One region of the Streptomyces sp. NPDC059900 genome, then DNA from elsewhere that is predicted to be linked to it. Evidence: riboswitches for the same ligand, from Rfam matches in the RefSeq annotation. Region 1 holds a riboswitch; each other region holds the start of a gene.
What was found. Region 1 has a riboswitch for cyclic di-AMP ahead of ACQKIP_RS18285 (NlpC/P60 family protein). Riboswitches for the same ligand answer to the same signal wherever they lie in the genome.
Positions count from the first base shown of each region.

Region 2: linked by a shared signal. The riboswitch ahead of ACQKIP_RS20585 (M23 family metallopeptidase) and the one ahead of ACQKIP_RS18285 (NlpC/P60 family protein) in region 1 are both predicted to bind cyclic di-AMP.
Region 3: linked by a shared signal. The riboswitch ahead of ACQKIP_RS01925 (M23 family metallopeptidase) and the one ahead of ACQKIP_RS18285 (NlpC/P60 family protein) in region 1 are both predicted to bind cyclic di-AMP.
Region 4: linked by a shared signal. The riboswitch ahead of ACQKIP_RS25825 (transglycosylase family protein) and the one ahead of ACQKIP_RS18285 (NlpC/P60 family protein) in region 1 are both predicted to bind cyclic di-AMP.

Region 1 covers NZ_JBNNJZ010000119.1:452-7,822, forward strand. Annotated here, with positions in the region: partial or broken gene ACQKIP_RS18285 (NlpC/P60 family protein) at 1-774, opposite strand, end outside; cyclic di-AMP (ydaO/yuaA leader) riboswitch at 783-939, opposite strand; gene pcrA (DNA helicase PcrA) at 1,183-3,717, shown strand; gene ACQKIP_RS18295 (M23 family metallopeptidase) at 3,739-5,397, opposite strand; gene ACQKIP_RS18300 (lipase family alpha/beta hydrolase) at 5,604-6,458, opposite strand; gene ACQKIP_RS18305 (cobalamin B12-binding domain-containing protein) at 6,863-7,279, shown strand.
Region 2 covers NZ_JBNNJZ010000147.1:8,515-15,885, reverse strand. Annotated here, with positions in the region: gene ACQKIP_RS20590 (PP2C family protein-serine/threonine phosphatase) at 1-872, shown strand, start outside; cyclic di-AMP (ydaO/yuaA leader) riboswitch at 1,143-1,289, shown strand; gene ACQKIP_RS20585 (M23 family metallopeptidase) at 1,301-2,386, shown strand; gene ACQKIP_RS20580 (aldo/keto reductase) at 2,520-3,464, shown strand; gene ACQKIP_RS20575 (PrsW family intramembrane metalloprotease) at 3,461-4,849, opposite strand; gene trmB (tRNA (guanosine(46)-N7)-methyltransferase TrmB) at 4,944-5,786, opposite strand; gene lhgO (L-2-hydroxyglutarate oxidase) at 5,944-7,146, opposite strand; gene ACQKIP_RS20560 (MFS transporter) at 7,270-7,371, opposite strand, start outside.
Region 3 covers NZ_JBNNJZ010000005.1:9,068-16,438, forward strand. Annotated here, with positions in the region: gene ACQKIP_RS01910 (GNAT family N-acetyltransferase) at 1-439, opposite strand, end outside; gene ACQKIP_RS01915 (HPr family phosphocarrier protein) at 649-930, shown strand; gene ACQKIP_RS01920 (GntR family transcriptional regulator) at 1,089-1,793, opposite strand; gene ACQKIP_RS01925 (M23 family metallopeptidase) at 2,037-2,840, opposite strand; cyclic di-AMP (ydaO/yuaA leader) riboswitch at 2,853-3,016, opposite strand; gene ACQKIP_RS01930 (M16 family metallopeptidase) at 3,232-4,617, opposite strand; gene ACQKIP_RS01935 (M16 family metallopeptidase) at 4,614-5,987, opposite strand; gene ACQKIP_RS01940 (DNA gyrase/topoisomerase IV subunit A) at 6,225-7,371, shown strand, end outside.
Region 4 covers NZ_JBNNJZ010000228.1:711-8,081, forward strand. Annotated here, with positions in the region: gene ACQKIP_RS25820 (transglycosylase family protein) at 1-656, shown strand, start outside; cyclic di-AMP (ydaO/yuaA leader) riboswitch at 838-1,033, shown strand; gene ACQKIP_RS25825 (transglycosylase family protein) at 1,037-1,744, shown strand; gene eno (phosphopyruvate hydratase) at 1,972-3,252, shown strand; gene ACQKIP_RS25835 (FtsB family cell division protein) at 3,358-3,837, shown strand; gene ACQKIP_RS25840 (DUF501 domain-containing protein) at 3,903-4,439, shown strand; gene ACQKIP_RS25845 (Ppx/GppA phosphatase family protein) at 4,436-5,362, shown strand; gene ACQKIP_RS25850 (NAD(P)/FAD-dependent oxidoreductase) at 5,761-7,164, shown strand; gene ACQKIP_RS25855 (cyclopropane-fatty-acyl-phospholipid synthase family protein) at 7,367-7,371, shown strand, end outside.

The DNA.
Region 1 (7,371 bases):
GGTCTCCTTGTTCTTCTCGCGCTCCTTGGCGGCGGCCTCTTCAGCCGCCTTGCGCTTGGCCTCCGCCTCGGCCTCCTGCTTGCGGGCCAGCTCGGCGGCCTTGCGCTTGGCCGCCTCTTCCTTCTTCTTCTCGATCGCCGCGAGCCGCGCCTTCTCCTCGGCCGTCAGCTCCGAGAGCAGCGTGCGCGCCTTGCCCAGCTTCTCCTGGACGTCCTGCTTGCTCGTCTTGAGGTCGTCCCGCGAGTCGCTCAGCGTCTGAAGGCTCTTGGCGGCCTTCGTGCGCTGCTTCGTCGCGGCGGCCTGCTTCGTCTGGTAGTCGTCGACCGCCTTCTTCTGGCGCGCGGTCAGCCGGTCCGACAGATGGTTCTGGTCGAAGTACCCCTGCGGGTCGTCGGCCAGCATCATCGTGGCGGTCTCGGAGACGGCGCCGGTGCGGTACTGCGCAGCGGCGAACGAGCCCAGCTCCTGGCGGGCCTCGTTCAGCTTGTCGGTGCGCTCGGCCACGTCGTCGAGCAGGGTGTCGACCTTCTTGCGCTGCTTGTCGGTGCGCTCCTTGGCCGAGTTGTACTTCTGTGTGGCCACGCCCGCCTGGTGGTAGAGGTCGTCCACCTTCTTCTGGACCTCTTCGAGGCTGGGCTTCTGCGGTGCGGACGGTGCCGCCTGCGCGCTCTGTGACAGCAGGGCCACGGAGGTGAGGGCCGCCGTCGTGATGCCGAGGGCGGGAGTGGCGCGTAGGGCGGCAATGCGGGTCCGCGGCTTGCGGTGCGACGCCAAGGGAGGCGACTCCTTCCGTAGACCGCCTACCGGGTTAGCTGTCGGGTTCGGGCGGGTGGTTCCGGAAGGTTGCCCTACAGTCCCGTACTGCGTACGGGACCGATTCACCCCAAGTTCATCGTGGGTCCCCGGCTCCGAGGAGATCGAACTCGGCGGAGGCCACACGTTACCGGCGGGGTTCGCCGGTGGGAGTACGAGCAGCCCGCGCAGCACGCTAGCCAACTCGTGTGGTCCGTGTGAAGGTTGATGTTCGATATGCCCGATACATTTTCGTTACTTTACGAAGCTCTTGACGCGGGCACGTCGCGCCTAAGCGGAGAGTAATCGTCCGCGGGCAGGGCGTAGGCTGAGTGACGTGGCCGGAACCCGGGGCGGGTTGTCAGTGGGGCCGCCTAGACTCGGGAGGCGATGAGCAGCCTCTTTGATGACAGCTTCCTGGCGGACCTCAAGCCCTCGCGGGCTTCGGAGGAAGAGCCCCCGCCACCGCCCGAGGACAGCGCTCCGGAATCCATTCCGGATGATCTGTTCGACGGGAAGTTCGACGCGCCCGCACCGCGCGACGCGCACTACCGCGGCGGCGCCCCGCGCCCCGTGATCGACCCGGCGGCCCTCCTCGACGGTCTCAACGAGAACCAGCGCGCGGCCGTCGTGCACGCGGACTCCCCGCTGCTCATCGTCGCGGGCGCGGGCTCCGGCAAGACCCGGGTCCTCACGCACCGCATCGCGCACCTCCTGGCCGAGCGGCACGTGCACCCGGGCCAGATCCTGGCGATCACGTTCACGAACAAGGCCGCCGGCGAGATGAAGGAGCGCGTCGAGCAGCTCGTCGGCCCGCGGGCCAACGCGATGTGGGTGTCGACCTTCCACAGCGCGTGCGTCCGCATCCTGCGCCGCGAGTCGAAGAAGCTCGGCTTCACGTCCTCCTTCTCGATCTACGACGCCGCGGACTCCAAGCGCCTGATGGCACTGGTCTGCCGTGACCTGGACATCGACCCGAAGAAGTTCCCGCCGAAGTCCTTCAGCGCCAAGATCTCGAACTTGAAGAACGAGCTGATCGACGAGGAGACCTTCGCAGGTCAGGCCGCCGACGGCTTCGAGAAGACGCTTGCCCAGGCATACGCGATGTACCAGTCGCGGCTGCGCGAGGCGAACGCCCTCGACTTCGACGACCTGATCATGACGACGGTCCACATGTTCCGCGCGTTCCCGGACGTCGCCGAGCACTACCGCCGCCGCTTCCGGCACGTGATGGTCGACGAGTACCAGGACACCAACCACGCCCAGTACGCCCTGGTGCGAGAGTTGGTCGGTCCTTCCGGGGGAGAGGGGGACGACCCGGCCGAGTTGTGTGTCGTGGGTGACGCCGACCAGTCGATCTACGCCTTCCGCGGCGCCACCATCCGCAACATCCTCCAGTTCGAGGAGGACTACCCGGACGCGACGACGATCCTCCTGGAGCAGAACTACCGCTCCACGCAGACGATCCTGACCGCCGCCAACGCCGTCATCGAGCGCAACGAAAGCCGCCGCCCCAAGAACCTGTGGACCAACGCGGGCGCGGGTGCGGGCATCATCGGCTATGTCGCCGACACCGAACACGACGAGGCGCAGTTCGTCGCCGACGAGATCGACCGGCTCACCGACGCGGGCGACGCGAAGGCCGGTGACGTCGCGATCTTCTACCGGACGAACGCGCAGTCCCGTGTCTTCGAAGAGATCTTCATCCGCGTCGGCCTGCCCTACAAGGTCGTCGGTGGCGTGCGCTTCTACGAGCGCAAGGAAGTCCGGGACGTCCTCGCGTATCTGCGCGTGCTCGCCAACCCGGAGGACTCCGTCCCGCTGCGGCGCATTCTCAACGTACCCAAGAGGGGCATCGGCGACCGCGCCGAGGCGATGATCGACGCGCTCTCGCAGCGCGAGAAGATCTCCTTCCCGCAGGCGCTGAAGCGCGTCGACGAGGCGTACGGGATGGCGGCCCGCTCGGCGAACGCCGTCAAGCGTTTCAACACGCTGATGGAGGAGCTGCGGACCATCGTCGAGTCCGGCGCGGGCCCTGCCGTCGTCCTGGAGGCCGTGCTCGAACGGACCGGGTATCTCGCCGAGCTCCAGGCCTCGACCGACCCGCAGGACGAGACGCGCATCGAGAACCTCCAGGAACTCGCCGCCGTGGCCCTGGAGTTCGAACAGGACAGCGGTGCGGGCGGCGAGGCCGGTGCAGCCGGTGAGAGCGGCGAAGGCGGAGGGGAGACCGAGGGCGCAGAGGACGCGGGCGCGGGCACCGGTGCTTCGGGCACGCTCTCCGAGTTCCTGGAGCGGGTCGCGCTCGTCGCCGACTCGGACCAGATCCCCGACGAGGAGGACGACGGCTCCGGGGTCATCACACTGATGACGCTGCACACCGCCAAGGGCCTGGAGTTCCCGGTCGTCTTCCTGACCGGCATGGAGGACGGCGTCTTCCCGCACATGCGCTCCCTCGGCCAGGTCAAGGAGCTCGAGGAAGAGCGCCGCCTTGCGTACGTGGGCATCACGCGCGCGCGGGAGCGGCTCTACCTGACGCGGTCCTCGATGCGCAGCGCCTGGGGACAGCCTTCGTACAACCCGCCCTCGCGGTTCCTGGAGGAGATCCCGGAGGCGCACCTGGACTGGAAGCGGACGGGTTCCGTCGGCGCACCGGCATCCTCGGGGCCCGCAGCGGGAATCGCCTCCTCCTTGTCGTCGTCGCGCTCGCGCACCGGGGGCGCGCAGGGCTTCGCCACGCGCCGCGCCACGGAGAAGCCGGTGGTCGCACTGTCGGTGGGGGACCGGGTCACGCACGACCAGTTCGGCCTCGGGACCGTGGTCGGGGTGAAGGGCACGGGCGCGAACGCCGAGGCGACGGTGGACTTCGGAGAGCCGAAGCCGAAGCGGCTGCTGCTGCGGTACGCGCCGGTGGAGAAGCTGTAACGCGCGCGGCGGCGGCCGGAGTTACGTCGGGTCGAGGCCGTGGCTGCGCAGCCACGGCAGCGGGTCGATCGCCGAGCCGCCGCCGGGACGCACCTCGAAGTGCAGGTGCGGACCCGTGGAGTTGCCGGAGTTCCCGGAGAACGCGATGGGGTCGCCGGCCTTGACCGGGCCGCTGGAAACCTTGTGCGTGGAGAGGTGGCAGTACCACGTCTCCGTGCCGTCCTTGGCGGTCACGATCGCCATGTTGCCGTAGGCGCTGTTCCACTTCGTGGAGACGGTGCCGTCGGTGGCGGCGAGCACCTCGGTGCCGTACGACACCGGGAAGTCGATTCCGGAGTGCGCGGACATCCAGTTGATGCCGGCCTGGCCGTAGTACGCGCTCAGGCCGTGCTGCTTGACCGGCAGCGCGAACTTGGGGCGCAGGCGCTCCTTGCGCGCGGCTTCCTCGGCGGCCTTCTTCTCGGCGGCGACCTTCTCCGCCTTGAGGTCGATGCGCTCCTGGGTGCGGCTCGCGCGGTCGGCGAAGTCACCGGCGTCCGCGGAGAGGTTGGCCAGCTGCGTGTCGAGCTTGTTGTTGGCGGCGGAGGGCTGCACGGACGCGGGGTCCGGAGCGGAAGCCGCCTGCGCCTCCTTCTCGCCGCCGCCGCCGAAGTCACCCACGGAAGCGGCGGCGATACCCGCGACGCCCATCACGCAGGCGGACGGCACGGCGACGGTGAAGAGCGCGGAGCGCTTGGCGGGCGAGCGGCGGCGGGCCCGCGAGCGGGTGCCGTGCGAGCGGTCCGTGACCGGCGGCCCGTCGTCACCGGCAAGGCCGACCAGGCTCGGCTCGACCGGGCCGAGCGAATCGGCGGGAGCCTCGTCGGGCGTGAACTCGTGCTCGGCGGGAACCGGTTGGGCGTAGGCCTCGGGGGAGTGCTCCCCGGCGGGGTAGGGCTCGGTTGCGTAGGACCCGGTGTCGTAGGGCGAATGCTCGTACGTTTCAGCAGCCTCGTACGTGTCCGGCGCTCCGGGCGTGTCCCCGGCTTCGTACGTCCCGAGTGCGTCCTGCGTACCGAGTGAGTCGTGCGTCCCGAGAGCATCGAGCGTCTCGGGGGTGCCGAACGCCTCATGCGTCCCGGTGGCACCGGCCCCGTACGTCATGTCCTGGCCGCCGGAGTTCCACGCGGTCGCGTCGTACGCGCCGGTGTCGAAGGCCTGCGTCTCCCACTGGCCGGTCTGCTGCGGCTGGTTCCAGGCGGTGGCGTCCCACTGGCCGCTGGTGTCGGGGCCGGACTGGGCCGGGATGTCGGCGGAGAGGTGCTGGTAGCCGCCGGTGGACCACATCGCCGTGGTGTCGTAGCTGCCGGTCTCGTACCCGCCCGTGTCGTACGCGGCCCGGTGCTGCGCGGCGTACGGGTCGTAGTTCAGCGTCTGCTGCGTGCCCGTCGTGGCCCACTGGCCGGTGTCGTACGAGCTGCCGGGCATGTCGCCGAAGAGCGGGTCGGACGCGAAGCTCCCGGTGTCGGGACCGGCCGTCGCATAGCTGCCCGTGGTGTCGAAGCTTCCGGTGGAGAAGCCGTCGTATCCGGCATAGGCGCCCTGCGGGGTGCTCTGCTGGTCATACGCCGCGTAGGGCGCATAGTCGGCGGGTGCCGAGGCCGGGGGTGTCGAGCTCCCCGACGGGTGACGGTCGTTCACCAACTTCTCTTTCGCCTCGGCAGCAGGGGGCAGAGCAGTGCGGCGACTGTACCCGGCGGTATGCGGGCGCGACAATCTTCGTCAGGTTTCACGCTCTCAGGAAACGGGCATTCGGCCGTCTTTCGGCGGACTGCGGGCACAGCTTTGGCCCTGCGTTCGAAGTCCGTTCGACAAATTCGCTGCTCCGCGAGGTGCGGAACTGCCCCTCAGGCCACCGTCAGTCCGTTCTCGGCACCCGTCGCGGGGGTCCCCGGGGCAGGCAGGTCGAGGGCCTGGCGGATTCCGGCGGCGACCGCGGGGTGCACCGGCAGGGCGAGATGACCGATACCGGAGACACGTACGTTCTGCGCGATCAGGTCGGGATGGTTGACGCAGGCCGTTTCGAGGGGAGCCATCAGCTGGTCCAGGTCGCTCCAGAAGCTCACGAAACGCGTCCTGCAGTCCGGCGCGGGCTCGCGCAGCTCCTCGATCACGTCCGAGCCGGGGCGCATCTGGCGCACGATGGGGTGCGCGTCGGCCAGCGGCACGACCCGCGTTCCCTCATGTGGGGTACCGAGGGTGACCAGCGTGCGCACGCGTGCGTCGCCGCCCAGGCGCTGCGCGTAGTAGCGGGCTATCAGGCCGCCGAGGCTGTGTCCGACGATGTCGACCTGGTGATGGCCCGTGCGCTCGCAGATCTCCTCTATGTGGCGGCCGAGCAACTCGGCGGCAGTGCGGATGTCGCACGTGAGAGGGGAGTAGTTCAGGGACTCCACGTGCTGGCCGCCGTGCTGGGCCAGGGAGCGGCGCAGCAGGACGAAGACCGAGCGGTTGTCGATGAAGCCGTGCAGCAGGACGACCGGCGGGCGGCTCTCCGCGGGGAGCCGGGGGGCGTCGGGCGGCGGCAGTTCGGCGGCGATCCGGCGTTCCTGGACGATGCCCGACGGGTAAAGAAGGAGGTGGCCGGCGAGGATCGCCACCTCGAGTGCGGTCGCTTTCAGCAGAGCCATGGAGAGCCCCGCCAGTCTGGCGGGCGAGAGCAGGCACGGCGGACGAAAGGGCAGGACCCTCGTGATGGTCATGGTCGACCTCCCGGTCGGCACGCGAGAGGACGGCTCTGTCCCCCGTGTGCCCGTAGCGGGGAGGCGTGGCAGAGGCCGTACGGCGGTGCGTGGTCAGCGCCGGTGGCGCCCTGCATACCGGCGCGATCGCCGATGTGCCGCGTCACCACGGCGCGCAGCGGACGGCGCGGTGGCACGGCGACCTCGTTGCGGCTCCCCTTGCGCCGTCCCGGGGGCGGTCCGTGGACCGCTGGATACGGGAGTGGCGCGCAGCGAACGTGTCCCATCGTGTGATTTCCCCCTCGCTCCACACCGTGAAACTGCCGGGTGCGAGATGCTGGAGATAACGTTCGTTCACTTCCCCGGCCGGTGCGGCACGGGATGCCAGTGCTCGGACAGATGGATATCGGTACATGGAGGCAGTGATGGGTGTGGCAGCCGGTCCGATCCGCGTGGTGGTGGCCAAGCCGGGTCTCGACGGTCATGATCGCGGGGCCAAGGTGATCGCTAGGGCACTGCGTGACGCGGGTATGGAGGTCATCTACACCGGCCTGCATCAGACGCCCGAGCAGGTGGTGGACACCGCGATCCAGGAGGACGCCGACGCGATCGGTCTGTCCATCCTCTCCGGTGCGCACAACACGCTGTTCGCGCGGGTGATCGAGCTCCTCAAGGAGCGTGACGCGGAGGACATCAAGGTCTTCGGCGGCGGCATCATCCCCGAGGCGGACATCCCGCCGCTCAAGGAGAAGGGCGTCGCGGAGATCTTCACTCCCGGTGCGACGACGGCATCGATCGTGGACTGGGTACGGGCGAACGTCCGTCAGCCCGCGGGCGCCTGACAGCCACCCCCTCGCGGCGGGGTCGTCCGGCCTCCCGGGCTCCGGGGCACAGGCGTCGGGCCTTGCCGGCGTTCCCCGCTCCGGGGCGGTGG
Region 2 (7,371 bases), on a different contig from region 1:
TGGAAGCCGTCACGGAAGTGCTCACGGTCCTGACCGTGGCCGTGCTCGCCGTCCTGATCAACCGCGTCGTGAGCCGCAGCGACGAACAACTCGCCTCCGCCCGCTCCATCGCCGAGGCCGCCCAGCGCGCCGTACTGCCGCAGCCGGACCCCCGGATCGGCGGGCTCGACGTCGCCGCGCGGTACGAGGCCGCGGAGGCGGACGCGTTCATCGGGGGTGATCTGTACGCGGTGCAGGACACCTCGCACGGCGTACGCGTCATCGTCGGCGACGTGCGGGGGAAGGGCATGGGCGCGGTGGCGGCCGTCGCCGTCGTCATCGGGGCGTTCCGGGAGGCCGCCGAGCAGGAGTCCACGCTGGAGGCGGTGGCGCAGCGCCTGGAGCGGGCACTGGCGCGCGAGGGCACGCGGCGCGACGGGCTCGACGACTTCGAGGGGTTCACCACCGCCATCCTCGCGGAGATCCCGCACGGCGGAGGTCCCGTACGCCTGATCAATCGCGGGCATCCGGGGCCGCTCCTCCTGCACGGCGACGGACGGCTGTGCGTCCTGTCCGCGACCGAGCCCGCGCTGCCGCTGGGGATGGGCGAGCTGGGGGCCTGGCCGGACCGTGCGGACGAGTCGGAGTTCCCGCCGGGGGCGATGCTGCTGCTCTACACCGACGGGCTCTCCGAGGCGCGCGACTGGCGGGGCGAGTTCTACGACCCCGCCGCCCGGCTCGGCGGCCGCATCTTCCCCGGCCCCGACGGACCCGACGCGCTGCTGTCCACGCTCGCCGAGGAAGTGCGGCGGCACACCGGCGGCGGGACGACCGACGACATGGCTCTGCTCGCGGTGCGGCGGCCTTCGGCGCCCAGGACCGACGCAAGATAACGCGGGTCGACGCCAAGTGAGGCGGGCCGATGTCACGGGCCGTGACTGAAGGACCTCACTCCGCATAACAACTGACGTACTGTCAAGGAGATGTGAAGCTGCGGTGTGTGAAGAAGTGACGACAACTCGCCCCGTTCCGAACCCTCGTGTCCCATTAAGTACAGGCCAATGACGTTAACGATCAGTCGGAACGGCTTGGAATACGACCCTGCTGTCTATTAACGTTCGATAACGCAGCGCGGTCGTCCCAGCCGTCACTCGAGGCGGCTCCGCGCGCACGCGCCTAATCCCGAAAGGGAGCCGGGGAACCACCAATTGGGGTGAATCGGGCATCTGTGCATCCGTGCCAGGTGTTCGTAGGAGACCTTCCTGCTCCGAACCCGTCAGCTAACCCGGTAGGCGAGAAGGAAGGAAAGGAGTGCGCCCCCGTGGCGTCCAACCGCCCTGCCCCCCAAGGCGCGTACGTACCGAATGACGACGATTTCGGTGGGTATGACGAAAATTCCTGGGAGGAATGGAACCCCACCGAGGAGTCCATCCGTCCCGTCCGCGGCAGGCACCGCGTGCACAAGCGGGGCGGTGGCGGGCTCGCCCGCAGCTCCACGGTTCTCGGCGTGGGCGTCATCGCCGCCGTCGGCGCGGGCGGCATAGCCACCGCGCAGGGCGGCAAGCCCCCGGTCTCCATCGAGATGCCGGACATGTCGGCGGTCACGGACTCGCTGCCGGAGGCCAAGTCGCTTCCGGGCGTCGGGTCTTTGATATCCGGCGACTCCTCCGACTCCGCTGCCGCGGACAACGGCGTGACGGTTGCCGCCGCGCCCCTGAGCTCCGCCGGCCTCAGCAGCGCCGACGCCGAGCAGGGCACCACGGACGCGGGCGAGGCACTGCGGGCGCGCATCATGGAGCAGGCCGAGAACCAGCAGGACCAGGCGGACGACGCGGTCCAGAAGGCGGCCGAAGAAGCCGCCGTCAAGCAGGCCGCCGAACAGGCCGCCGCCAAGCAGTCCGCGGCCGAGAAGAAGATCGCCGCCGAGAAGGCCGCCGCGAAGAAGAAGGCCGAGGCGGAGGCCAAGAAGAAGGCCGAGGCTGAGCGCCTGGCCAAGCTCGCGAAGAGCTACACGCTCCCCGTCGCCTCGTACACCCTCACCGGCACCTTCGGTCAGCCCGGTTCCATGTGGTCCTCCGGCTACCACACCGGCCTGGACTTCGCGGCTCCCACGGGCACGCCCATCAAGGCCATCCACTCCGGCACCATCAAGGAGGCCGGCTGGGCTGGGGCGTACGGCTACCGCACGATCCTCGAACTCGACGACGGCACCGAGCTCTGGTTCTGCCACCAGTCCTCGATGAGCGTCAGCGTCGGCCAGAAGGTCACCACCGGCGAGACCATCGGCCGCGTCGGCGCGACCGGCAATGTCACCGGCGCCCACCTCCACCTGGAGGTCCACCCGGGCGGCGACTCCACCGGGGTCGACCCGGCGGCGTGGCTGCGCGGCAAGGGCCAGTCGCTCTGAGGTAATCCCGGAACCCCGGCGGTCCTGGCGACAACCCCCCGACGCCAGGGCTGCCGGTTCGGCATGCCCGCCAACCGGGTGCCGCGGGCCTGCGCTGCGGAATGCTGTGATCCGTATGGGCGTTGATCCCCGTATGACTTCTCTCCGCAAGCTCGGCTCGTCCGACCTCGACGTCTTCCCGCTCGCACTCGGCGGCAACGTCTTCGGCTGGACGGCCGACGAGGACCGGTCCTTCTCGGTGCTCGACGCCTACACCGCCGCAGGCGGCAACTTCATCGACACCGCCGACGTCTACTCGGCCTGGGTGGACGGCAACAAGGGCGGCGAGTCCGAGACCGTCATCGGCAACTGGCTGGCCGCGCGCGGCAACCGCTCGGACGTCGTGCTCGCCACCAAGGTCGGCGCCCACCCCGATTACAAGGGCCTGTCCGCGAACACCATCAAGGCCGGTGCCGAGGAGTCGCTGCGCCGCCTGCGCACCGACTACATCGACCTCTACTACACGCACTACGACGACCCCAGCGTCCCCGTCGAGGAGATCATCGGCGCGCTCGACGACCTGGTGACGTCCGGCAAGGTGCGCGCCATCGCCGCATCGAACGTCACCCCCGAGCGCCTCCAGGAGTTCCTCGACTTCTCCGACCGCGAGGGCCTCGCGCGCTACACGGCGCTCCAGCCGCACTACAACCTCGTCTCGCGCGACACGTACGAGGGTTCGCTCCAGGAGGTCGCATCGCGCTCGGGCCTTGCGGCCGTCCCGTACTACGCGCTCGCCTCCGGCTTCCTGACCGGAAAGTACCGCCCGGGCACGCAGGTCGACAGCGCGCGGGCCGCGGGCGCGGGCAAGCACCTGGAGACCGAGCGCGGCCGGCGGGTGCTCGCCGCGCTCGACGAGATCGCCGAGGCCCGCGGCGCCGAGCACGCGACCGTGGCCCTTGCGTGGCTCGCGGCGCAGCCGACGGTGGCGGCGCCGATCGCGTCGGCCCGTACGGTCGAGCAGCTGCCCGCGCTGCTCGCGGTGGGTGACCTGGAACTGACGCAGGCCGAGATCACGGCCCTCACCACGGCCTCCGCCTAACCGCGGTAGGGGTTGTACGCGGGGTAGGGCGCGGGGTAGGGCAGCGCGGGCTGGGCGTGCGGATATCCGTACGGGGGCTGGTGCTGGTGCTGGTGCTGCGGGTAGGGCTGCTGGTATCCGTACGGCTGCGGATACCCGTAGGGCTGCTGGTACCCGTACTGCGGCGGCATCGGTACGAGCACCGGTGCCGTCACGCGTGCCGCGTAGGCCAGGGCGGGCCGTGCGGCCTCCCGGCGCTCCCACAGGGCGTTCAGCAACTCCCGCTCCCGTACGACGAAGTCGGCGCCCGCGCGGCCCTTGCGCCCGCGGTGCCGCAGGAGCGCGAGAGACGTCGCGTACGTCTCGTACTGCGCGACCGTGCGCGCCGCGGCCTTGCCCTGGGCGTAGGAGGCGTAGTCGCGGGCCAGGGTGCGGGCGCGCATCGTGCCGAGGGCGTACGGCTCGGGGGCGCTGAGCCAGCCCGCGAGCACGTACGCGGGCAGTTCGGCGCGCACGATGCGCAGGCCGCGCTGCCTGATCCAGATCACCAGCCAGGTGAGCAGGCCGAACGCGGGCAGCATGAAGGCCGCGTACACGGCGAAGAAGCCGTAGTCCCCGAAGCTGGCCGAGCCGTTCCACAGCGCGTGCAGGCCCATCGCCAGGAGGAGTCCGCCGAGCGGGAGCAGGACGCGGCGCCAGTTCTGCCGGTCGGCGCTGAGCGCGGCGATGCCGAAGCCGATGCCGGTGAGCACGGTGAAGAGCGGGTGCGCGAAGGGCGACATCACGACGCGTACGAAGAAGGTCGCCGCCGTCACGGACGCGAGCCCCGTGTCGCCGTTGAGCTGGTCGGTGCCGAAGGCGCTGCCCAGATAGAGGATGTTCTCGGTGAACGCGAAGCCGGTCGCGGTCACTCCGGCGATCACCACGCCGTCGACGATGCCGGTGAACTCGCGTCTGCGGAAGAGGAAGACGAGCAGCACGGCTGCCGCCTTCGCGCTCTCCTCGACGATCGGCGCTATCACCGTGGCGCCGAGGGTGTCGGCGCTGGTGGGGTCGGCGGTGGCGGTGGCTATCCAGCGGGTCGCGAAGCTGTTCGCGACGATCGCTATGAGGGCTGCGGCGCAGGCGCCCCAGGCGAAGGCGAAGAGCAGATTCCGCCAGGGGCCCGGCTGGACCCGTTGCAGCCAGCGGAAGGCGGCCACCAGGAGCGGCACGGGCAGCGTCGCGAGGCCGAGCCCGACCAGGAAGCCTTCGGTGCCGGTCTGCTCCCGGACCAGGGCCAGGATCACCAGGCCGGACAGGGCGAGCAGCGTGACCAGGGCGGCCGCGCGTATCGCCCGGCGCTGCCACCAGCGCGCGTGCCGCAGCCCGGCGGGCCCCTCGGGGGGCATCCCGTCGGGGGGCATCGGGTGCGGGTACGCAGAACGGGTGGCCACGCGTTGACCCTAACGAGGGACGGGGGTGGGCCGCGACGGTGTCTCAGGCCCCGTGGCCGGTATCTCAGTCCGCTGGGCCGGTGGCCGGGTCCTTCTGGCCGGTGGCCTGGGCCCCTTGGCCGGGTGTGCGGCGGAACAGCAGGTCGTTGACCACGTGTCCCTTGTCCAGGCCCTGGCCCTCGAACCGGGTGAGGGGGCGGAAGGAGGGGCGTGGCGCGTACCCGCCGTCGTCCTGCGTGTTCTCGAAGGCGGGGTGCGCGGTGAGCACCTCCAGCATCTGCTCGGCGTACGGCTCCCAGTCGGTCGCGCAGTGCAGCAGGGCGCCGGGCTTGAGACGGGGCGCGACGAGGTCAAGGAACTCGGGCTGGATGATGCGGCGCTTGTGGTGGCGGGCCTTGGGCCAGGGGTCGGGGAAGTAGACACGGAGGCCGTCGAGGGAGGCGGGCGCGAGCATTTCGCGGAGCAGGATGACGGCGTCGCCGTTCGCCACGCGGATGTTGTCGAGGCCGTTGCGCTCGGCGAGGCCGAGGAGGTTTCCCTGGCCCGGCGTGTGTACGTCCACGGCCAGGATGCCGGTGTCCGGGTCGTCGGCGGCCATCTGCGCGGTGGCTTCGCCCATGCCGAAGCCGATCTCCAGTACGACGGGGCGTTCGCCGTGCTCGGTGCGGAACATCTCGGCGAGGTCGAGTACGCCCTTGCCGTCGATGTCCAGGCCCCACTTGGGCCACAGGCGTTGCAGCGCGTCCCCCTGGCTGGTGGTGACGCGGCTCCTGCGGGGCTGGAAGCTGCGGATCCGCCGCTCGAAGTGCGACCCGGCCGGATCGGGCGAGGGCCCGTCGGGGAAACGGGGCTCGGCCTTCGGGCGGGGGGCGTGGGGGCGCTCGGGGGTGGCGTTCGACTCAGACACAGTGGGGGGATATTAATCCCCAACCCCACCCCTTCCCGAAAACTCGCTCGGCGCGAGAGCCTTGTACGTACCGTCATCACCGGCTCCGCCGAGTTCGTCCTCAATCGCCGGACGGGCTGATGGTTCAGCCCGTCCGGCGATTGAGGACACCCCGCCCCTACAGAGTCGCCAGCACCCGCCGGGCCACCGCCCGTCCGATGGGCAGCGAGGCCGTCGCCGCAGGTGAGGGCGCGTTCAGCACGTGCACGGTCCGTGCCCCCTCCCGGATGAGGAAGTCATCGACCAGCGTCCCGTCACGCAAGACGGCCTGCGCCCGCACCCCCGCGGCCACCGGCACAAGATCGTCCGAGGTCACCGCGGGCAGCAGCCTGCGCACCGCCGTGGTGAACGCCGCCCTGGAGAGGGAGCGCCGGACTTCCCCCGCCCCGTACCGCCAGTGGCGCCCGGCCATCCGCCAGGCCCCCGGCCAGCTCACCGTGCCCGCCAGCTCACGCGGTCGCACCACACCCCATCCGTACCCCTCGCGGGCGAGGGCCGGCACGGCGTTGGGTCCCACGTGGACCCCGCCCCCGATGCCGCGCGTCAGATGGACTCCCAGGAAGGGGAAGGCCGGGTCCGGCACGGGATAGACCAGGCCCCGCACGAGCTCGGGACGCTTCAGGTCGAAGTACTCCCCGCGGAAGGGCACGATCCGCATGCCCGGGTCGTCACCGGCCAGCATCGCGACCCGGTCGCAGTGCAGCCCGGCGCAGTTGACCAGGACCTTTCCCCGCACCACCGAGCCGTCGGCCGTACGAACGGCGACCCCGAGCGCCGCCCGCCGGTCGATGCGGACGACCTCCGCGCCGTAACGGACATCGGCCCCCGAGGCGTCCGCGAGCCGCTCCGCCACCGAGCCGTAGTCACATATCCCGGTCGTGCCGACCTGGATCGCGGCGAGCCCGCGCACCTCCGGTTCGTACTCCGTGATCTGGGCGGGGCCCAGTTCCCGCACCGGAATGCCGTTCTCCCGGCCGCGCTGGACGAGTGCGTGCAGGCGGGTCAGCTCGGCGCGCTCGGTGGCGACGATCAGCTTGCCGGTGACCTCGTGCGCGATGCCGTACTCCGCGCAGAACTTGACCATCTCGGCGGCGCCGCGCACCGCATACCGCGCCTTGAGGGAGCCGGGGCGGTAGTAGATCCCGCTGTGGATCACACCGCTGTTGCGTCCCGTCTGGTGCCGGGCGGGGCCCGGCTCCTTCTCCAGGACGGTGACCCGGGTCCCCGGCGCGGCGCGCGTGATGGCATACGCCGTCGACAGACCGACGATCCCGCCGCCGATCACCAGCACATCACAGTCGTACGTCACTGCTCGGACCATCCCGCATCACCTCCCACACCGATAGTGCACTGCGCCACTGACAACGCCTTCAAACCCGGCGAGGGCCGCAGGGTTACAGGGGGCGTAAAAGCTGTTGCCGCTCCGGTGGTGCACGAGCACGAACTACGCGGGAGCCATCAGGAGCGGCCGCGCCCGCTCCCGAAGCTCCACCACCCGTGGCTCGTCGCCGTACGGCTCGAGGCGGTGCAGCAGGTCCTTCACGTA
Region 3 (7,371 bases), on a different contig from region 1:
AGCGCCGGATGCCGCGCTCCCTGGCGACGGCCGCGATGTGTTCGAGGAGGGTGGAGGCGACGCCGCGGCCCTGATGGGCGTCCTGCACCAGGAAGGCGACCTCGGCCTCGTCGGCGGGCGCGCTCGCGGACATGCCGCGGGAGTCGATGCGGTCGAAGCGCACGGTCGCGATGAACTCGCCGCCCACGGTGGCCGCGAGACCCACGCGGTCCACTTGGTCGTGATGGGTGAACCGGTGGACGTCCTTGGCGGACAGGCGGGGGTAGGGCGCGAAGAAGCGGTAGTACTTCGACTCGTCCGAGACCTGCTCGTAGAAGCTGACGAGGCGGTCCGCGTCCTCGGCCGTGATCGGCCGGATCCGGGCGGTGCCTCCGTCACGCAGGACGACATCGGCTTCCCAGTGGGAGGGATATGCCTGCCGGTCCGACGGGGTCGTCATGGGGCCAGGGTACGGGTCGCGGGGGCGCGGCGGCCGGGGCAGGCTAGGAGTCGTCGAAGGGCGGGACGCGGGCCCGTGGCACGAGGACGTACGGTCGACGGGGCAGGACCTCCGGTCGATGCCGTACGGACCAGCGGCCGGCGGAGCACGCGTGACGGCATGAGACACTGGTCTAGACAACTGTGAGACATCCGGAAGGGCAGCAACACATGGCTGAGCGCCGCGTCAACGTCGGCTGGGCCGAGGGCCTTCACGCCCGACCCGCCTCCATCTTCGTCCGCGCGGCCACCGCCGCCGGCGTCCCCGTGACGATCGCCAAGGCGGACGGCAACCCCGTGAACGCCGCCTCCATGCTCGCCGTGCTCGGCCTGGGCGCGCAGGGCGGCGAGGAGATCGTGCTCGCCTCCGACGCCGAGGGTGCGGACGCTGCTCTCGACCGTCTGGCGAAGCTGGTCGCCGACGGTCTCGAGGAGCTTCCCGAGACTGTCTAGTAAAGACCGGTACTCATACGGCGAAGGGCCCGCCCGAATTCGAGGGCGGGCCCTTCGCCGTTTTTGCGCACCCCGCCGAATACCGAGGACTTATCCCGGATTCGGGCAGCAGAAATAGCACCCCGCCGAATAGCACTTCTTTGTATACGGCGCCTCTGTTAATGCCGGAGGCCCACCGTGTTTACGGCATGTTGCGAATCCCTCACACGATCACGGCCCACGGCCCGGTGACCTTGCGGAACAAAGCGCGGCCGGTGCGCGGCCGTCGACCGTTCCGCGTGGGCCGCGGCGAGCGACCTGGCCCGTTCCGCGTCCCCGCGGGCGACCGCGTCGACGATCGCGGCGTGCTCCGCCCAGGACTCCGCGGGAGCGGCCGGCCCCTCGACGACGTACATCCAGGCGATCTTGTGCCGGAGCTGGGTGAGCAGCGCCGTGAGGCCGGGGCTGCCGGACGACTGGGCGAGCGTCTCGTGGAACCAGCCGCCCAGCGAGCGCAGGTCCTCGCTGTGGCCGCGCCGGGAACGCTCCTGGCCGAGCCTGACGAGGCCGCGCAGGACCTTCAGATGGGCCTCCGTGCGGCGCTGCGCGGCACGGGCGGCGCCGAGCGGCTCCAGGAGCAGGCGGATCTCCAGGAGGTCGGCGGCCTCCTGCTCGGTGGGCTCGGCCACGCAGGCGCCCGCATGCCGGCGCGTGACGACGAAGCCCTCGGCCTCCAGGGTGCGCAGGGCCTCGCGCACGGGGACGCGGGAGACTCCGTAGCGGCGCGCGAGCAGTTCCTCGGTGAGCCGGCCGCCCCGTTCGTAGACACCGGAGACGATGTCGTCCCGGATGGCCGTGCACACCGAGTGCGCGGGAATGCGCATGACCTGACCTCCGCCTTAATCCCCGCGAAACGCGGTCGATCGACGCTTTTTCAGTGACTCTATTGCAGAGCGACTGAATTTCCGATGGCTGGCCAGAATCCATGGATACTTTTGGCCAAAGGTGATGCGTGACCAAAGGCGGCGGGGACGTGACCAAAGGAGGCGGGGAACGACGAAAGCCCCGGCTCGCGATGAGCCGGGGCTTTCGGTGAATCGGGTGTGCGTCGCGCGGGCCGCCGTGGATCAGACGTTGACGCCGTGCGAGCGGAGGTAGGCGACCGGGTCGATGTCCGTGCCGTAGTCCTCGCCGGTGCGGGCCTCGAAGTGCAGGTGCGGGCCGCTGGAGTTGCCGGTGGAGCCCGACAGGCCTATCTGCTGGCCCGGCGTGACCGCCTGGCCGACGGTGACACCGAGGGACGACATGTGGCCGTACTGGGTGTACGTGCCGTCGTTCATCTTGATGACCACGTTGTTGCCGTAGGCGCCGCCCCAGCCGGCCTCGACGACGGTGCCGGAGCCCACCGCGTGGACCGAGGTGCCGGACGCGGCGTGGAAGTCGATCCCGGTGTGGCTGCCGGAGGACCACATGCCGCCGCCCGCCTGGTAGCCCGTGGAGACGGACGAGCCGGAGACCGGGGCGACGTAGGTGTTCAGGCGCTTGCGCTCGGCCTCGCGGGCGGCGCGCTCCTTGGCCTCGCGCTCCTTCTTGGCCTTGGCCTTCGCCTCGGCCTCGGCCTTGCGCTTGGCCTCCTCGGCCTTCTTCTTGGCGGCCTCTTCGGCCTTCTTGGCGGCCGCGGCGGCGTCGGCGGCCTGCTGCTGGGCGGTGGCCTGCGCGTCGATGCTCGCGGCCAGCGAGTCGCCGACGGAGACGGCCTGGGTGAGGCCGGTGTGCTCGAGGGCAACCGCGTCGTCGGCGGCGAGCGCCGGAGCGGCCAGGCCTCCGATGACACCGGTGGTGGTCAGTGCGGCGACGCCCGCCACATTCGCGGTCGTGCGCGTGAGGCGGCTCGGGCGACGGTGCTTCCCGGTGGCACGGGTAAACGCCATGAAGCGGCTGATCCTTTCCTTCCTTCTCGCCTACCGGGTTAGCTGACGGGTTCGGAGCAGGAAGGTCTCCTACGAGTCCCTCACCTCACGGCAAGGTTCCCGATTCACCCCAAGGGGACATGTGGGTCCCCGGCTCCCCTGGCTCGCGCCGTACGGGGACTCGGCGATGACTGTCCGGTGCCGCGGGTGCGGCGTACTGCATGACGAACAGCCGGACCAGACGCTAAGCGTGGCGTCTTTCAAACGACAAACGGATCAGAGCTTTTGTAGCGCACGCCACAGGGCAGACACGTAACCTCCGTACTAATTCGGACATATGGGGACCCCAGTGGCTAATTCCAGCCACTGGGGTCCCCATATGTCCTGACTGTCACTCAGGCTGTCACCGTGCTCAGCCGGTGACGACACTCACTTCGCCGATGCCGAGCGCCCTGACGGGCTCCTCGATCTGCGCGGCATCGCCGACGAGCACCGTCACGAGCCGGTCCACGGGGAAGGCGCTCACCACGGCGGCGGTGGCCTCCACGGTGCCGGTCGCGGCCAACTGGCGGTACAGCTGGGCCTGGAAGTCGTCGGGCAGGTGCTGCTCGACCTGGTCGGCCAGGGTGGCCGCGACGGACGCCGCCATCTCGTACTTGAGCGGGGCCACGCCCACCAGGTTCTGCACGGCGACATCGCGCTCGGCGTCCGTGAGGCCTTCGGCGGCGAGGGTGCGCAGGACCTTCCACAGGTCATCGAGGGCCGGTCCCGTGGACTCGGTGTCCACGGAGCCGCTGATGGCCAGCATGGCGGCGCCGGTGCCGTCCGGAGCCGAACGCAGGACCTGGGCGAACGACCGTACGCCGTAGGTGTATCCCTTCTCCTCGCGCAGGACGCGGTCCAGGCGCGAGGTGAGGGTGCCGCCGAGGCAGTACGTGCCGAGCACCTGGGCGGGCCAGACACGGTCGTGCCTGTCCGGTCCCACGCGACCGATGAGCAGCTGCGTCTGGACGGCGCCCGGGCGGTCGACGATCACGACACGCCCGGTGTCGTCGGCGGTCACCGGGGGCACCGGCCGCGGCTGGGCCGTGCCGCCCGTCCAGGAGCCGAGGGTGTCGGCGAGGACGGCGTCCAGGTCGGTGCCGGTGAGGTCGCCCACGACGACGGCGGTCGCCGTGGCGGGACGCACGTGCTTCTCGTAGAAGGCACGCACCGCGGCGGAGTCGATGGCCTTGACCGTCTCCTCCGTGCCCTGCCGGGGCCGCGACATGCGCGAGGTGGCCGGGAACAGCTGCCGGGAGAGCTCCTTGGCTGCGCGGCGCCCCGGGTTGGCGGCCTCGTGCGGGATCTCGTCCAGGCGGTTGGTCACGAGGCGTTCGATCTCGCTGTCCGCGAAGGCGGGGGCGCGCAGGGCGTCGGAGAGCAGACCGAGCGCCTTCGGCAGACGGGAGACCGGGACCTCCAGGGAGACCCGGACGCCGGGGTGGTCGGCGTGCGCGTCCATGCTGGCGCCGCAGCGGTCGAGCTCGGCGGCGAAGTCCTCGGCGGAGTGCTTGTCGGTGCCTTCGTTGAAGGCCCTCGCCATGATCGTGGCGACGCCGTCGAGGCCCGCGGGCTCGGCTTCGAGCGGCGCCTCCAGGTGGATCTCCACGGCGACGACCTGCTGGCCGGGGCGGTGGCAGCGCAGCACGGTGAGGCCGTTGTCCAGGGTGGCGCGCTCGGGCGCGGGGAAGGCCCACGGCCGGGCGGCGCCCGCTTGCGGCTGCGGGTGGAACTGCATCGTCGCGGCCTCGGTCACTTCGCCGCCTCCTCTTCGTCCTCGTCGGTGGCTTCGGGGCCCGCTGTGTCCGCTGCGTCGGCTGTGTCCGCTACGGGTTCGTACACGAGCACCGCGCGGTTGTCGGGGCGCAGGCGGGCCGCTGCGGCCGCCTTGACCTCTTCGGCGGTGACGTCGAGGACACGCCCGACGGCGGTCAGGGCGAGCTGCGGGTCGCCGAACAGGACGGCGTAACGGCACAGTTCGTCCGCGCGGCCCGCGACCGTGGCGAGCCGGTCAAGCCACTCGCGCTCCAGCTGTGCCTGGGCGCGCTCCATCTCCTCCTCGGTGGGGCCCTCTTCCGCGAAGCGGGCGAGCTCCTCGTCGACGGCGGCCTCGATGACGGGCACCTCGACGTCGCCGGACGTCTTCACGTCGAGCCAGCCCAGCGAGGGGGCGCCGGCGAGCCGCAGCAGGCCGAATCCGGCCGCCACCGCGGTGCGGTCGCGGCGCACGAGGCGGTTGTAGAGCCGGGACGACTCGCCGCTGCCGAGGACCGTGAGCGCCAGGTCGGCCGCGTCGCACGCGCGCGTGCCGTCCTCCGGGAGGCGGTAGGCGGCCATCAGGGCGCGGGCCGGGACATCCTCCTCGACGACCTCGCGCAGCTCCTTGCCGATGACGTCGGGCAGCGAGCCGTCACGCGGCGGCTGCTTGCCGTCGTGCGAGGGGATGGACCCGAAGTACTTCTCGACCCAGGCGAGGGTCTCCTCGGGGTCGATGTCGCCGACGACGGACAGGACGGCGTTGTTGGGCGCGTAGTACGTACGGAAGAAGTTCCGCGCGTCCTCCAGCGTCGCCGCGTCCAGGTCGGCCATGGAGCCGATCGGGGTGTGGTGGTAGGGGTGGCCCTCGGGGTACGACAGGGCGGTCAGCTTTTCGAACGCCGTGCCGTAGGGAACGTTGTCGTAGCGCTGGCGGCGCTCGTTCTTGACGACGTCACGCTGGTTCTCCATGGATTCGTCGTCGAGCGCGGAGAGCAGCGAGCCCATGCGGTCGGCTTCGAGCCACAGGGCCAGCTCCAGCTGGTGTGCGGGCATCGTCTCGAAATAGTTGGTGCGCTCGAAGCTGGTGGTTCCGTTCAGCGAACCGCCCGCGCCCTGGACCAGCTCGAAGTGGCCGTTGCCCTGGACCTGCTTCGAGCCCTGGAACATGAGGTGCTCGAAGAGGTGTGCGAGGCCCGTACGGCCCTTGACCTCGTGGCGCGAACCGACGTCGTACCAGAGACAGACCGCGGCGACCGGGGTCAGGTGGTCCTCGGAAAGCACCACGCGCAGGCCGTTGGCCAGCCGGTGCTCGGTCGCTGTCAGGCCGCCGGAGCCGGCCTCGGCTGTGGCCGTGTGACCCATGGGCATGTACGTCCCTTCGATCGCTAAAAGCTGGAATTTCTGCCAGTCCTGACACTGTATGCAAGCGCGCTGACTACCGGCGAAGTTCCCGCTCCGCGCTCGGCGTACTCGTGCCCGAAGTCCGGGTCGTGGTCGGCGTTGTCAGTGGGACAGTCCACAATGGTCGGCGTCAGATCCCGTTGATGGTCGGCGTCAGACTCTTGCTGATGCCCTGGCAGACACCGTGAAGGAGCCGCAGCAGCGATGGCCCGCCGCAGCACGAAGACCCCGCCGCCCGACGAGTCGTTCGAGGAGAAGATCCTCGACATCGACGTCGTCGACGAGATGCAGGGCTCCTTCCTCGAGTACGCGTATTCGGTCATCTACTCGCGCGCCCTGCCGGACGCCCGCGACGGCATGAAGCCGGTACACCGCAGAATCGTGTACCAAATGAACGAAATGGGCCTGCGCCCCGAACGCGGCTACGTGAAGTGCGCCCGCGTCGTCGGCGAGGTCATGGGTAAGTTGCACCCGCACGGAGACGCGTCGATCTACGACGCCCTGGTGCGCATGGCCCAGCCCTTCTCCATGCGCCTGCCGCTCGTGGACGGGCACGGCAACTTCGGCTCGCTCGGCAACGACGACCCGCCGGCCGCCATGCGGTACACCGAGTGCAAGATGGCCGACGCGACGTCCCTGATGACGGAGTCGATCGACGAGAACACCGTCGACTTCGAGTCGAACTACGACGGCCAGGAGCAGGAGCCGGTCACCCTCCCGGCCGCCTATCCGAACCTCCTGGTCAACGGCGCGTCGGGCATCGCCGTCGGCATGGCGACGAACATGCCGCCGCACAACCTCGGCGAGGTCATCGCTGCCGCCCGCCACCTGATCAAGCACCCCGGGGCCGACCTGGAGACGCTGATGCGTTTCGTGCCGGGCCCGGACCTGCCCACGGGCGGCCGCATCGTCGGCCTGTCCGGAGTCAAGGACGCGTACGAGTCGGGGCGCGGCACCTTCAAGATCCGCGCCACGGTGGCCGTCGAGAACGTGACGGCCCGCCGCAAGGGCCTGGTCGTGACCGAACTGCCCTTCTCCGTGGGGCCCGAAAAGGTCATCTCGAAGATCAAGGACCTGGTCGGCTCGAAGAAGCTCCAGGGCATCGCCGACGTCAAGGACCTCACGGACCGCTCGCACGGCCTGCGCCTGGTCATCGAGATCAAGAACGGCTTCGTCCCCGAGGCCATCCTGGAACAGCTCTACAAACTGACGCCGATGGAGGAGTCCTTCGGCATCAACAACGTCGCCCTGGTGGACGGCCAGCCCCTCACCCTGGGCCTCAAGGAGCTCCTGGAGGTCTATCTCGACCACCGCTTCGACGTCGTGCGGCGCCGCAGCGAGTTCCGCCGCG
Region 4 (7,371 bases), on a different contig from region 1:
CCCCGATCGCCGGCCTCACGCAGGGCGGCGCCGCCGCCGAGGTCGACCCGGGCGCGCCGATCACGACGGTGCCTTCCGACGAGTCGACGGAGTCGTCGGATTCGTCGGAGTCGACCAAGCCCGGCGGGTCCGGGGAGTCGGACGAGCCGAGCACGTCGCCGAGCGAGTCGGCCGACTCCTCGGAAAGCGCCGAGCCTTCGGACAAGTCGTCGGACAAGGACTCCGGTGAATCCGGCTCCGGCTCCGACTCCCGCGCCGACGACGAGGCGCGAGACAAGAATCACGACGAGCCGGGCGAGTCGGGCAAGTCGGATGACTCGGCCAAGTCCGGCCGTGACGATGCCACTTCGCCCGCCGCCACCCCCTCGGCCGGTGACGGCGAAGGCCGCCACCGCGGCGGCAGCGCGGACGACGAGGCCGCGGAGGACTCCTCCCGCGAGGGTTCGGGCCGGCACGCCTCCCGTGGCGACGAGCGCCAGCAGGACGGCTCCGACGGGACGTACACGGTCCGCTCCGGAGACAGCCTCTCGGTCATCGCCGACGACCTCGACGTGCGGGGCGGGTGGACCGAGCTGTACGCCGAGAACGAGGAGTCTGTCGGCTCCGACCCCGACCTCATCCTTCCCGGTCAGAGCCTCGATTTGGGCGAAAAGTAGGGGTAGTTGGCGAGTCGCTTTGCGCCTGATGTCCAGATTGGCGCAAGTGAGACATGGGTCTCAAAGGCCCTGATCGTCTTTGGAATTCGGCCGGGAGCATGCCTACGGTCGTGACCGCTCGCCACAGCGGGCCCCGCCGGTCGGTACGCCGAGTCCTGCCAACGGCCGTTCGGGAACAGTCGTCGCGCAAGCGCCGTAGGCAGGAGCGGGGGACCCAAGGTTTCCGCCCGGACCGGCCGTTGAACGGCCTCGTGAGAGCGAGGCGGGGAGACGGACGGAAACGGCTAGGGGTTAAGCCGCGCTCACAGAAGCGCGGCCGGGCAACTTCATCGGCCCGAACCCGACAGCTCACCTCGCAGGCGTCGGTGAGGGGATCACTCATGCTGTTTTCCAGCAAGGGCAAGCACCGCCGCCCGTCCAAGGCCACCCGTGTCGCCACGCTCGCCGGCGTCACCGGTGTCGCGGTCGCAGCCCCGCTGATGGCGGCCGGCCAGGCATCCGCCGCGACGAACTCCGAGTGGGACGCCGTCGCGCAGTGCGAGTCCGGCGGCAACTGGTCGATCAACACCGGTAACGGCTACACCGGCGGCCTGCAGTTCTCGTCGTCCACCTGGGCGGCGTACGGCGGCACGAAGTACGCGCCCAGCGCGGACAAGGCCTCCAAGGCCCAGCAGATAGAGATCGGCGAGAAGGTTCTCGCGGGTCAGGGCAAGGGTGCCTGGCCGAGCTGCGGCGTCGGCCTCTCGGGCGCCTCCAACGAGGGTGGCGGTGCGCAGGAGAGCGCCCCGCAGCAGACCCAGGAGCAGCCCAAGAGCCAGCCCACGCCGCAGACCGAGCAGCCGCAGCAGAAGGCCGCTCCCAAGGCCGAGGCGCCCAAGACCGAGTCCAAGAAGACCGTCGAGACCCCGACCGGCAAGAAGGTCAAGAAGGGCGACGGCGAGTACAAGGTCGAGAAGGGTGACACCCTCTCCAAGATCGCCGAGGCGAAGAACGTCAAGGGCGGCTGGCACAAGGTGTACAAGCTCAACGGCGACATCATCGACAACGCCGACATGATCTACCCCGGTCAGCAGCTCCACCTCAGCTAAGCGGTAGCTGCTGCCCGCCCCCGTCCCCACGGGTCCACCCCGCCCCCGGTGCGCGTATCCCCCGTACGCACCGGGGGCGGGGTATGTTTGTTCCGTTCGTAAACATTTTGCTCTCGGTTTGTCCACAGGACGGTCGGTCGGCTGGCTGTTGTCCGGGAGCCGGTTAGGCTCGTGTCCGCGGGGCCGACGCCCCGCGTACTCGCGTCACATCCCAGAAGGAGATGCTCGTGCCGTCCATCGACGTCGTCGTAGCCCGGGAAATCCTGGACTCCCGAGGCAACCCCACGGTCGAGGTCGAGGTCGGCCTCGACGACGGCAGCACGGGTCGTGCCGCCGTTCCGTCCGGTGCGTCCACCGGTGCTTTCGAGGCCATCGAACTCCGTGACGGTGACCCCAACCGTTACCAGGGCAAGGGCGTCGAGAAGGCCGTCCTCGCCGTCATCGAGCAGATCGGCCCGGAGCTCGTCGGGTACGACGCCACCGAGCAGCGCCTGATCGACCAGGCGATGTTCGACCTCGACGCCACCGACAACAAGGGCTCGCTCGGCGCCAACGCCATCCTCGGCGTCTCGCTCGCCGTCGCGCACGCCGCGTCGGAGGCCTCCGACCTGCCGCTCTTCCGCTACCTCGGCGGCCCGAACGCGCACCTGCTGCCCGTTCCGATGATGAACATCCTGAACGGCGGGTCGCACGCCGACTCGAACGTCGACATCCAGGAGTTCATGATCGCGCCGATCGGCGCCGAGTCGTTCTCCGAGGCCCTGCGCTGGGGCACCGAGGTCTACCACACGCTGAAGAAGGTCCTGAAGGACAAGGGCCTGTCCACCGGCCTGGGCGACGAGGGCGGCTTCGCGCCGAACCTCGACTCCAACCGCGCCGCGCTCGACCTCATCCTCGAGGCCATCAAGCAGGCCGGTTACGTCCCCGGCGAGCAGATCGCGCTCGCGCTCGACGTCGCCGCGTCCGAGTTCTACAAGGACGGCTCGTACGAGTTCGAGGGCAAGTCCCGCTCGGCCGCCGAGATGACCGAGTACTACGAGGAGCTCGTCTCCTCGTACCCGCTCGTCTCCATCGAGGACCCGCTGTTCGAGGACGACTGGGCCGGCTGGAACGTCATCACCGAGAAGCTGGGCGACAAGGTCCAGCTCGTCGGCGACGACCTCTTCGTCACCAACCCCGAGCGCCTGGCCCGTGGCATCGAGGAGAAGTCCGCGAACGCCCTCCTGGTGAAGGTCAACCAGATCGGCTCGCTGACCGAGACCCTCGACGCCGTCGAGATGGCCCAGCGCAGCGGCTTCAAGTGCATGATGTCGCACCGCTCCGGCGAGACCGAGGACGTCACCATCGCCGACCTCGCCGTCGCCACCAACTGCGGCCAGATCAAGACCGGCGCCCCGGCCCGCTCCGAGCGCGTCGCCAAGTACAACCAGCTCCTGCGCATCGAGGAGATCCTGGATGACGCCGCGGTCTACGCCGGTCGTTCGGCGTTCCCCCGCTTCAAGGGCTGAGCTTCTGAGCCCGGGCCCCGGCGCCGCTGAGTAGTTACGTACGTCCCCGTACTCGGTCCCGTACCGTGTGCGGGGACGTTCGTACGTATCGGGGAGGCGGCACACATGGCCGTGAAGGACCGCGACCGGTTCTCCACCGCGACCAGGCTGCGGCTGCTCGGCGAGCAGACCGCGGAGCGTGTCTACCGCTCCCAGACGAAGCGACAGGCGCGCCGTTCCCGGCTCACGGGACGCGCCGCGCTCCTCGCGCTCGTGCTCTGCTCGCTGGTCGTCGCGCTCGCCTATCCGATAAGGCAGTACGTCTCCCAGCGCGCGGAGATCGCCGAGCAGCGCAAGGAGCAGGCCGAGCGCCGCGAGAACGTCGAGAAGCTGCGGGACGAGAAGGCCCGCTGGCGGGACGACGCGTACGCGGAGCAGCGCATCAGGGACCGGCTGCACTATGTGATGCCGGGCGAGACCGGCTATACGGTGATCGATCCCGCGGCGGCGAAGAAGCAGCGCTCCGACCAGGGGGCGGCCGCCAGGCCCTGGTACTCCAACGTCTGGGACGGCGTCGACAAGGCCGACCGCCCGGACGAGGACTGACCTTCTCTCACCCATACCTCTCGCAGAGAACCCACCTCTCGTAGAGAACCGATCGAAAGACAGGCATGGAAACGCCCCCGCCGACCACCCCGCGCACCGAGCCCACCGACGCCGACGTCGAGGCCTTCAAGCAGCAGCTCGGCCGTCCGCCGCGCGGCCTGCGGGCCATCGCCCACCGCTGCCCGTGCGGGCAGCCGGACGTCGTCGAGACGGCGCCGCGCCTGCCGGACGGGACGCCGTTCCCGACGACGTACTACCTGACGTGCCCGCGGGCCGCCTCCGCGATCGGCACCCTTGAGGCCAACGGCGTCATGAAGGAGATGTCGGAGCGGCTGAAGACGGACCCCGACCTTGCCGCCGCGTACCGCAAGGCGCACGAGGACTACATCGCCCGCCGTGACGCCATCGAGGTCCTCGAGGGCTTCCCCAGCGCGGGCGGCATGCCGGATCGCGTGAAGTGCCTGCACGTCCTGGTCGGCCACTCCCTGGCCGCGGGCCCCGGCGTGAACCCCCTGGGCGACGAGGCGATCGCGATGCTTCCCCAGTGGTGGGCCAAGGGGCCGTGCGTCACGCCGTGCGCCGACGAGGAGCCCGCCAAGTGACCCGCGTGGCCGCCATCGACTGCGGCACGAACTCCATCCGCCTCCTGGTGGCGGACGCCGACCCCGCGACCGGCGAACTGGTCGACCTGGACCGCAGGATGACCGTCGTCCGCCTCGGCCAGGGCGTGGACCAGACGGGGCGCCTGGCCCCCGAGGCCCTGGAGCGGACCTTCGCCGCCTGCCGCGAGTACGCGGAAGTGATCAAGAGCCACGGCGCGGAGCGCGTCCGCTTCGTGGCGACCTCCGCGTCCCGCGACGCGGAGAACCGCGACGACTTCGTACGCGGGGTCCTGGACATCCTGGGCGTCGAGCCGGAGGTCATCAGCGGTGACCAGGAGGCCGAGTTCTCCTTCACGGGCGCGACGAAGGAGCTGACGGGCAGCGACCATCTGGCCAAGCCCTACCTCGTCGTGGACATCGGCGGCGGCTCCACGGAGTTCGTGGTCGGCGACGACGGGGTCCGCGCCGCCCGCTCGGTCGACGTCGGCTGTGTGCGCCTGACCGAGCGGCACATCCGCACCGACCCGCCCGCGCCCGCCGAACTGGACGCCGTCCGGGCGGACATCAGGGCCGCCCTGGACCTCGCCGAGCAGACCGTGCCGATCGGCGAGGCCCGCACCCTGGTCGGGCTCGCGGGCTCGGTGACCACGGTGGCCGCGATCGCCCTCGGCCTCGACACATACGACTGGGCGGCGATCCACCACTCCCGCGTCTCGTACGAGCAGGTCGGCGAGATCGTCGACCGGCTGAGCCGGGCCACGCACGACGAGCGCGCGGCGATCCCCGTCATGCACCCCGGCCGCGTGGACGTCATCGTGTCGGGCGCGCTCGTCCTCCTGTCGATCATGGAACGGACCGGGGCCAGGGAGGTCGTCGTGAGCGAGCACGACATCCTCGACGGCATCGGCTGGTCGATCGCCTGAGCGCGTGATGTAGCGTCTGAGCGGCTGCCGGAGGGGCCGAAAGGCTCCCTGGCGACTTCCTGTCGGGAAACTTCGTGAAGTTCTTCACAAGGAAATCGGCTCGGTTGGACGAGATTCAGGGGCTCCGGGCCCCTGAATGTGACCCCTGAGGGCCTCGCGACCCATGACAGTGAAGGTTCGGGAGTGTGTCCGGAGCGTGGACCGGGCGAGTGGTCCACCGGGCCCCGGAGGCCAGAGCGGCAGCTCACAAGGGGTGCACAACGTCTCGGGTTGTGTCGTGGTTCCCCCGGGGCGCTATGGCCTGTGTCACGTGGGCGGCGAAGTGTAGCAGAGGGCCTGCCCATGCTTGTGAAGGGGCGCACGAGCGACCCCCCTCGGGCAGGTGGATACTCGATGGCATGAGCACCACGGAGCGTCCCAGGATCCTCGTTGTAGGCGGTGGGTACGTAGGCCTGTACGCAGCTCGGCGCATCCTCAAGAAGATGCGCTACGGAGAGGCGACCGTCACGGTCGTCGACCCCCGGTCGTACATGACCTACCAGCCCTTCCTCCCCGAAGCCGCCGCAGGCAGCATTTCGCCTCGGCACGTCGTCGTCCCGCTGCGACGCGTGCTGCCCAAGGCCGAAGTGCTGACCGGCCGGGTCACCACCATCGATCAGGACCGCAAGGTCGCCACGATCGCCCCCCTCGTGGGCGAGGCGTACGAGCTGCCTTTCGACTACCTGGTCATCGCGATGGGCGCGGTCTCCCGCACCTTCCCGATCCCCGGCCTCGCCGAGCAGGGCATCGGCATGAAGGGAATCGAGGAGGCCATCGGCCTGCGCAACCACGTCCTCGAGCAGCTGGACAAGGCTGACTCCACGACGGACGAGGACGTCCGCCGCAAGGCGCTGACCTTCGTCTTCGTCGGCGGTGGCTTCGCGGGTGCGGAGACCATCGGCGAGGTCGAGGACATGGCCCGCGACGCGGCCAAGTACTACAACAACGTGAAGCGCGAGGACATGCGCTTCGTGCTCGTCGACGTCGCGGACAAGATCCTTCCCGAGGTCGGCCCGAAGCTCGGCCAGTACGGCAAGGAGCACCTCGAGGGCCGCGGTGTCGAGGTCTACCTCAAGACCGGCATGGACTCCTGCGTGGACGGCCACGTGGTGCTGAACAACGGCCTGGAGGTCGACTCCAGCACCATCGTGTGGACCGCCGGCGTCAAGCCGAACCCGGCGCTCGCCCGCTTCGGTCTGCCCCTTGGCCCCCGCGGCCACGTGGACACCCAGACGACCCTCCAGGTCCAGGGCACCGACTACATCTGGGCCGCGGGCGACAACGCCCAGGTGCCGGACATGGTCGGCCGCAAGGCGGGCAACGAGAACGCCTGGTGCCCGCCGAACGCCCAGCACGCGCTGCGTCAGGCCAAGGTCCTCGGCGACAACGTCATCTCCGGCATGCGGGGCTTCCCGCAGAAGGAGTACAGCCACGCCAACAAGGGTGCGGTCGCCGGTCTCGGCCTGCACAAGGGCGTCGCGATGATCGTCATGGGCAAGATGAAGATCAAGCTCAAGGGCCGTCTGGCCTGGTACATGCACCGCGCGTACCACGGCATGGCGATGCCGACGTTCAACCGCAAGATCCGGGTCTTCGCGGACTGGACGCTCGCGGTCTTCCTCAAGCGCGAGGTCGTCTCGCTCGGCGCCATGGAGACTCCCCGCGAGGAGTTCTACGAGGCCGCCAAGCCCGCGCCGAAGCCCGCCGCGGCCAAGGCCGAGCCGGTCGCCGCCGGGTCCGAGGAGAAGGCCAAGGCCTCCTGACCTCCGGTCACTGATCAGCCCCGAAGGGGCCGCCCGCCATCCGTGGTGCGGGCGGCCCCTTCGGGTTTTTCCGGACTGCATACATGGTGGCTACATGTATTTTGCCGATCCGTGACGCGACAACGGGACTGCGCAAGCGTGCGGTTGGTGTTTACGTGGTGTCGAACCTATCCGGGATTTATCCGTCACGGAGGTGTGCACCATGCC